2 regions of the Xylanimonas allomyrinae genome follow, and region 1 is predicted to be linked to the other one. Evidence: predicted binding sites of a transcription regulator. Region 1 holds the regulator's gene; the other holds the start of a gene.
The links. Region 1 encodes LexA, which represses DNA repair genes until DNA is damaged. Its sites were predicted from a motif close to TCGAACANNTGTTCGA; they were not measured.

Region 1 (4,209 bases):
CCTGCTGGCGGAGTCGGCGGGTGTCTTCACGTCGGCGACGCTCACCCTGGGTGGCCGGTTCGACGCCGTCGCCGGGTCGCTCGGCCTCGGCCGCGACGGCGACGAGGGTGGGGACTGGACGGGCATCGACGTCGGCAGCCCGTTCGACTACCCCCGCCAGGGCATCCTCTATGTCGCCCGCCACCTGCCGGCACCGGGCCGCGAGCCCACCACCGAGGCCCAGTTCGACGAGATCGCCGGGCTCATCGAGGCCGCCGGCGGGCGCACGCTCGGGCTGTTCTCCTCGCGGCGCGCGGTCGACGCCGCCGCCGAGGCCATGCGTGCGCGGCTCGACGTCCCCGTGCTCGCGCAGGGTGACGACCAGCTCCCCACGCTCGTGCAGCAGTTCGCCGCGGACCCTGCCACGTGCCTGTTCGGGACGCTCTCGCTGTGGCAGGGCGTCGATGTCCCCGGGGCCTCGTGCCAGCTCGTGCTCATCGACCGCATCCCGTTCCCGCGCCCTGACGACCCCGTGCGCTCGGCGCGTGCGCGCGCCGTCGAGCAGTCCGGGGGCAACGGGTTCATGCAGGTCTCCGCGACGCATGCCGCGCTCCTGCTCGCCCAGGGTGCCGGGAGGCTGATCCGCACCACGGATGACCGTGGCGTCGTCGCGGTGCTCGATCCGCGCCTCGTGACCGCGCGCTACGGCACCTTCTTGACACGGTCGATGCCGGACTTCTGGCCCACGACCGACACTGCAGTCGTGCGTGCTGCGCTGCGCCGACTCGACACCTAGTCTGGGCGGCGGCACGGTCCTCCGGGACCGGGCCGCCGCACGCCACCCACGGAGGACCACGTGACCGTTCCCGCTCTGCGGAGCACCACCACCAAGCTTGCGATCGTCGGCGCCGGCGCGGTGGGGTCGACCCTCGCCTATGCCGCGCTGATGCGCGGGACGGCGCGCACCGTCGCACTGCTCGACGTGAACCGGCAGAAGGTGGAGGCCGAGGTCCTCGACCTCCAGCACGGCATGATGTTCATCCCGCCCGCCGAGATCGTCGGATCCGACGACGTCGAGGTGTGCCGCGGTGCGGACGTCGTCGTCATCACCGCGGGAGCCAAGCAGCAGCCGGGCCAGACGCGGCTCGACCTCGCAGAGGCCACCATCGGGCTGACGAAGAAGATCCTCCCCGGCCTGCTCGACGTCGCGCCCGACGCGATCTACATCATGGTCACCAACCCCGTCGACATCGTCACCTATGCCGCGCAGAAGATCTCCGGCCTCCCGCGCGAACGAGTCTTCGGCTCGGGAACCGTGCTCGACTCCTCGCGCCTGCGTGCCGCCCTCGCCCTTCACTGCGGCGTCGCAGTGGGCAACGTGCACGCCTACATCGCAGGCGAGCACGGCGACTCCGAGATCGTGCTGTGGAGCTCGGCGACCATCGGCGGCGTGCCCTTGCTCGAATGGAAGGCCCTGCCCGGGCGCGGCGAGCTCGGCGAGACCGAGCGCGCAGCCATCGCGCACGAGGTCGTCGACTCCGCCTACCGGATCATCGCCGGCAAGGGGGCGACCAACTACGCCGTCGGCCTGGCATCGACCCGCATCATCGAGGCCGTGCTCAAGAACGAGCACCGCGTCCTGACCGTCTCCTCGCGTCTCGACGACTACTACGGCGTGACCGACGTATGCCTGTCGGTCCCGTCCGTCGTGGACCGTCGGGGGGTGCCGGAGGTGCTGCGGGTGCCGCTGTCCGATGCGGAGATCGCGGGGCTGACGGCGTCGGCCGAGAGCATGAAGGCGGTCCAGAAGCGGTTCGGACTGTAGGTCGCAGCGTCGCCGGTGCGGCACGCGTGACCGACCGTCCTCGAGGACTGGCCGCGATCCTTCGGCGCTGGGGTTCACGGGGCGGCGGTGCCGATCTCGCGCGCCCCGTCTGAACGCGCCCTGTCTCATCGGCGCACCCGTCTCGACGCGCCCTGCCTCGGCGCGCTCGTTTCGGCGCACCAGTTTCGGCGCGCTCGTTTCGGCGCGCCCGTTTCGGCGCGCCCTGCCTCGGCGCGCTCGTTTCGGCGCGCCCGTTTCAGCGCGCCCGTTTCGGCGCGCCCGTTTCGGCGCACCCGTTTCAGCGCACCCTGTCTCTGCGCGCGCAGAGGGCGGGCGCGACGCGCCCTGGCTGGTGCGCGCGTCCGGTCACGCACGCTCGACGGTCTCCGTCAGAGTGCGCGCAGCACCGCGACGACACGGCCGAGAATCTGGGCCTCGTCTCCGGGGATCGGCGCGTACGCCGGGTTCTGCGGCAACAGCCACAGGTGCCCGTGGTCCCGCTTGAATGTCTTCACCGTCGCCTCGCCGTCGATCATCGCGGCCACGACCTCGCCGTTCTCCGCGACGGGCTGTCGCCGCACCACGACCCAGTCGCCGTCGCAGATCGCGGCGTCGACCATGGAGTCGCCCTGCACCTTGAGCAAGAACAGGTCACCGTCGCCGACGAGCTGGCGGGGGAGTGGGAACACGTCCTCGACGAGCTGTTCGGCCAGAATCGGGCCACCGGCCGCGATGCGCCCGACGACGGGCACGTACGACGGTGCGGCGAGCTGCTCGTCGTCGAGGCCCACGTCGAGACCGGCGACGAGTCCTGCCGCCGGGTGTGCCTCGCGGCCGGCGGAGGGAGCGGCCGTCTGTGCACCGCCTGTGTCGTCGCTGTCGGCAGCGGACGGGTCGACGACCTCCATCGCACGCGGCCGGTTCGGGTCGCGGCGTAGGTAGCCCTTGCGCTCAAGGGTCATGAGCTGATGCTTGACCGACGAGGGGCTCGCCAGCCCGACGGCCTCGCCGATCTCACGCATCGTGGGCGGATACCCACGGGTCTCGACCGAGGTGCGAATCGTCTCGAGGACGCGCTGCTGCCGCGGGGTCAGACCGCGCTTCGACCCCGGATCGGGAAGCGTGCTCACCGTCGCCAGCCCAGGGGCGCCCGTCCCCGTGCTCGTCGTGCGACCCGTCATGACCTCTCCGTCCGTCGTCGTTCGCACACCCTTCGCGGGTGCGCGTCTGCCTCGTCGGTGGTGACCGTCCGGCGACCGTCTGACGACCTTTGTTTGTGCTGGTCGTAGGCCCAGCCTAGGGCACGAGTCCCGCGGGATCAAACACGTGTTCGACGCGTGTCTCGACATTGTCGGCGGGCCGTGTCATGCTACAGGTGTTCTAACGAACGCCTGTTCTAACGAACCGGTGTTCGAAGCCGAAGACCGACCCCGGAGGATCTCATGGCCGCCATGACCGTCAGCCCTGCGGCTCGTACGTTCCCGTCCGCCCCGCGTGGGGTGTCGATGCCCCACGGCGCCTTCGGGCTGGGTGGCCTGCGGCTGACGGTGCGCGGACGGGTGGTGCTGATCGCCGTCGCCGTGCTGGTCTCGGGCGCGTTCCTCGGGCTGGGTGGGCGCGCCTTCGCGTCCGATCCGGGACGTCCGACCGAAGTCACGGTCCATACTGTCGCACCGGGGGAGACTCTGTGGGGCTACGCGCGGCAGGTCGCCGCGCCCGGTGAGGACGTGCGCGATGTCGTGGCACACCTGCTCGACCTCAACGAACTGAGCTCGGTGGCACTCACCGTCGGCCAGACCATCCTCCTTCCCGCCGCCTGACCAGCGAATGTGCTGAGATGTGCGCACTCACGGTGCGCCGCGCCCGGTAGTCTCACGGGCATGCACTGCCCGTTCTGCCGTCACCCCGACTCACGTGTGGTCGATTCGCGAACCTCAGACGATGGCTCGGTGATCCGTCGTCGCCGCCAGTGCCCGTCATGCGGACGCCGGTTCACGACGCTCGAGACAGCGAGCCTGTCGGTGGTCAAGCGGTCCGGTGCAACAGAGCCCTTCAGCCGCGACAAGATCGTGCTGGGCGTGCGCAAGGCGTGCCAGGGTCGGCCGGTGAGCGAGGACGACCTGGCGATCCTCGCCCAGAAGGTCGAGGAGACCCTCCGCCAGCAGGGCAGCGCCGAGATCGACGCGTACGAGATCGGACTGGCGATCTTGGGCCCGCTGAGGGACCTCGACGAGGTCGCCTACCTGCGCTTCGCGAGCGTCTACCAGGCGTTCGAGTCCCTCGAGGACTTCGAGAGCGCGATCACGTCGCTGCGCGCCGAGCACGCCGACCGACTGACCGACGACGAGGCGACGACGTCGGAGCCGAACCGGAAGGGCTGAGCCCTCAGGCCCCAGCGGCCGGGC
Region 2 (4,209 bases), 1.9 Mb from region 1:
CGCCCACGGGCACGACGCGCGATACGGGTTCGTGGGTTCCGGGTCGGGCGGGCTGTTCCTCGCGGACACCACCGAGCAGGCGGTCGAGGAGTACCGGCCGCTGTACGAGGCGCAGGTCGCGTCGATGCGCCGGCGCGGGTACGACCCGGCGACGCACGTCGGCAAGGCGCTGAGCTTCGAGACGATCGAGGAGGCCGTCGAGCGCGGCCCCGCCCTGGTCGGGTCCCCGGAGCGGGTCGCGGAGAAGATCCTCGACTACCACCGGAGCTTCGGCCACGTGCTCCAGTCGGTGTCCGTCAACCACCTCCTGCCGCCCGCGCAGCAGGAGGACGTGCTGCGCAGGTTCGCGCAGGAGGTGATCCCCGTGGTCCAGGCCGAGGTGACGACGGACCTGTGGACGACGGCGGACGAGCGGCGGGCGAAGGGCTTCACCGCCCTGGTGCCCGCGACCGCCGGGAGCGCGTCCCGGTAGGGTCCGGCACATGGCAACGGTGCTTTCCTTTGGCGGTCACACCCCGCAGATCCACCCGACGGCGTGGCTCGCCCCGACGGCAACCGTCGTCGGGCGGGTCACGATCGGACCGCGCGCAAGCGTCTTCTACGGTGCGGTGCTGCGCGCCGACCTCGACGAGATCGTGCTCGGCGAGGGCTCCAACCTTCAGGACAACTGCGTCGTCCACACCGACGAGGGCGTCCCTACGCACATCGGCGCGGGCGTCGGCGTCGGGCACGGCGCGATCGTGCACGGCGCCACGGTCGGCGACGGCAGCCTCATCGGCATGGGAGCCACGCTGCTCAACGGCGCCGTGATCGGTGAGGGCGCGTTCGTCGCCGCCGGGGCGCTCGTCCGCGAGGGGCAGGTGATCCCGGCGGGCCACCTCGCCGTCGGCGTGCCCGCGAAGGTGCGCGGCGAGCTCGACGACGCGGGCCGCGAGCGGGTGGCGAGCAACGCCCTCCACTACGAGGAGCTGGCCCGGCGGCACCGCGAGGCCGTCGGCGGGTAGGACGGCGTCTTCGCCGGTCGTCTTCGCGGAATGTGCCCCGGGCACGCTCCGCGCGGTGGTGGTGCTCTGGAGAATGCGGTCGTTCCGACGCCGGTGCCCTGCGTGGCGCGGGCGGCGTCGGCTGCGTCACGCACCTGTAGCGTCCAGCGGGGTGGTCGGCATCGGGTGCGAGCGGCATGGGGCGGGGCAGGGCGGTGCGGACGCGAGAGAGCATCGAGTGCTGGGTCCTTGCGGGCAGCGATCTGGTGCTGCTGCTGCACGTCGCGGCTGGGGCGTTCCCACCGGACGGCTTCTGGCAGCCGGTCACCGGCGGGATCGAGCGGGACGAGAGCCCACGTGACGCCGCGGTGCGAGAGGTCTGGGAGGAGACCGCCCTGCGCCTCGAGCCGGACGCGCTCGTGCAGGTCGCGGAGGGCGTCGTCGTCCCGATCAGTGACAGCCTCCAGGTCGTCAAGACGTTGTTCGTCGTCCACCTGCGGTCCCCGGTAGCGGTGACGACAAGCCCGGACGAGCACGACGGCCATCGCTGGTGCCCGCGGGGCGACGTCGGTGGCGCGCTGACCTGGGAGAGCAACCGCAGCACCTGGGGCCTCGTACGGAACTGATGGGATCGCGCCGGCGCCGAGGCGCCAGGACTGCTGCCGTCACCCGCGCCGACGGGCCAGGCTCCGCGCGCGAACGCGATGCCCTCCTCGCAGACCGGCACGACGGCGTCGACCCGCGCTGGACGGCCGCGGGCCGGGTCTGGTCCGGCGGAGGCGGTCTGACGTCGGCGCGCCAACCCGTGAGGTCGCGGACCTCGTCGAGCGTGCGGTCGGCGATCTGGGCAGCGCGGGCGGTGCCGCGCGCGAGGGTCTCGTGCAGGTCGTCCTGCCCGCGATCGACGGCCCGGCGCAGGTCTCGCAGGGGGCGCTGGCCGACGGCGGGCGTGGGGCCTCGACCAGGGCCTTGGTGACGACGTCCTTGCGCCTTCCGGCGCCGACGGCGCCGATCTCGCCGGCGAGCGCCTCCGGCGTCGGGGTGTCCGCGTGGTTCAGTCGAGCGGTTGAGGCGCGCGCGGGTGCAGCCGCGTGGTTGCGGCGTGCGCGCCCGTCGGCGTGCGGTCGGTGATGCGGGTGAACGCACCTGTGTCGTGATGACGTGTTCGCGCACAGACCTCGCATGTCGAACATATGTTCGATATCATGACGGCATGATCGACACGGCGCCGAGCACGGCGAACGAGCGGCCGGTGGGCGCGAGCCCTGGAGCCGACGTGCTCAGCGCCGACGCGCTCCGCGCCGACGTGCTCAGCGCCGACGCGCTCCGCGCCGACGTGCTCCGCGCCGACGCGCTCCGTGCACACCAGGACGAGGAGCGGGCGTCGTTCCGCGACCTGGTCAGGCAGCGTGCGGCGGCGCTGGCGCGCGCCGGGATCGCGGACGACGGGTCGTTGGCGTCGAGGTTGTGGGACCAGCCGGACCTGGTCGACGCACTGCTCGGGCGGGCTCCGATCGACCCGCTCGGTGCGGGCAGCGACGCCCGGGGGTTGCCGGCAGACGCGGCCGCGCTGGTGGACGTGCGCGGTGCCGTCGGGATCGACGACCTGGACGCGACGCTTGACGCCGTCGCCGCAGCGCGGGCGCAGGTGAACGCCTGGGAGGCGGTCGAGGCGCTGCTGCTCGAGCGTGCGCGTCGGCAGGCGCTGCGCGCCGAGGCGGTGGTGCTCGACGACGGCGACTCCCAGGTGCGCGCGGCGGGCGCCGTTCGGCGCGGTGACCTCGCCCGCCGCGCCGTCGTCTCCGAGATCGCGCTGGCGATCCATCAGGACGAGCACGCGGTCGCCGTGCGCGCGGGGTGTGCGCAGGCGCTCGTGGAACGGGCACCGCAGACCCTGGCTGGTGCGCTGGCCGGGCGAGTCGCGTGGCGCAATGCCACGAAGGTGGCCGACGCCGTGGCCGAGCTGGACCTGTCCGCCGCGGCCCGCCTCGACGAGCTTGTCGCGCACCACGCCGCCCGTCAGAGTCCGCAGCGGTTTGCGAGGACCGTCCGAAGGGTGCGCGAGTCCGTGCACGCGACGCCGGCCGAGGTCCGTCACGCCGAGGCCGCGACCAAGCGAGGCGTCTGGATCGACCGTGCCGCAGACGGCATGGCCTATCTGACCCTGTGCGCCCCGGCGCCTGCTGTGCATGCGATCGGCGACCGGATCGAGACCGTGGGCCGCGCCGCGCGTGCCGATGGCGATGCTCGGACGCTGGCCCAGCTCCGGGCCGACGTGGCGTGCGCGCTCCTGCTCGACGACGGCACCCTGGACCTCGCCTCGGCTGCCTCCGTGGCGGCATGCGCGGGGTCGCGCCAGGGCGGCGCCTCGGGCGCCGGGGCCGACCTCGACGGCGGGGACGCGGTCGGGGCCGACGACGACGGCACACGCGCCGGGTCGGAGCCGTTCGGCCGCACCGGGTTCTCGCTCGCCACCGTCGCGCGCTCGGTGCGCCCGAAGATCTACGTCACGGTCCCCGTGCTGACGCTGCTGGGCCGCGCGGACGAGCCCGCGATGCTCGACGGCAGCGTGCCCATCGACCCGGAGACGGCGCGCGAGCTCGCCGGTCTTGCGACGTCGTTCACCCGCCTGCTGACCCACCCCGAGAACGGAGCGGTGCTGGCTGTCGGCTCCTCGTCGTATCGCCCGCCCGCCGATCTGCGTCACTACCTCAAGGTGCGGGACGTCACCTGCCGGTTCCCCGGGTGCGCGCGCCCGGCGTCGGCCGCCGACGCGGACCACACGATCGCCCGCGCCGACGGCGGCGGCACGCATGCGGGCAATCTCGCCGAACTGTGCCGCCGGCACCACGTGCTGAAGCACCAGTCACGCTTCACGGTGAGTCAGTCCGCCGTCGGTGACGGCACGCTGACGTGGACCACCCCGACGGGCCGCACCTACGTCACCCGGCCCGACCCGGTGCCCGCGACGGTGCACCGGACACCCGACCCCGGCGACGAACCACCCGACTGGGGCGACCCGCCGTTCTGACGTGCCGCGCGGGCGTCTGCCGCGTGCCGCGTCACCATGCGCGTCCCCGCGTCCCCGCGTCCCCGCGTCCCCGCGCCGTCACGCTGCTGCTCCGTCATGCCGCCCACGCTGTCGCGCTGTCGCGCTGTCGCGCTGTCGCGCTGTCGCGCTGTCGCGCTGTCGCTCTGTCGCGCTGTCGCGCTGTCGCGCTGTCGC

Region 2: ET495_RS11440 (HNH endonuclease signature motif containing protein) is a predicted target of LexA. The motif match lies at 2,169-2,184, and genes of this name have one in related genera.

Annotation. Positions count from the first base shown of each region.
Region 1 covers NZ_CP035495.1:559,848-564,056, forward strand. Annotated here, with positions in the region: gene ET495_RS02490 (ATP-dependent DNA helicase) at 1-775, shown strand, start outside; gene ET495_RS02495 (L-lactate dehydrogenase) at 836-1,804, shown strand; gene lexA (transcriptional repressor LexA) at 2,194-2,985, opposite strand; gene ET495_RS02505 (LysM peptidoglycan-binding domain-containing protein) at 3,256-3,624, shown strand; gene nrdR (transcriptional regulator NrdR) at 3,685-4,185, shown strand; gene serA (phosphoglycerate dehydrogenase) at 4,190-4,209, opposite strand, start outside.
Region 2 covers NZ_CP035495.1:2,494,747-2,498,955, reverse strand. Annotated here, with positions in the region: gene ET495_RS11455 (LLM class flavin-dependent oxidoreductase) at 1-472, shown strand, start outside; gene ET495_RS11450 (gamma carbonic anhydrase family protein) at 483-1,004, shown strand; gene ET495_RS11445 (NUDIX domain-containing protein) at 1,199-1,609, shown strand; gene ET495_RS11440 (HNH endonuclease signature motif containing protein) at 2,197-4,014, shown strand.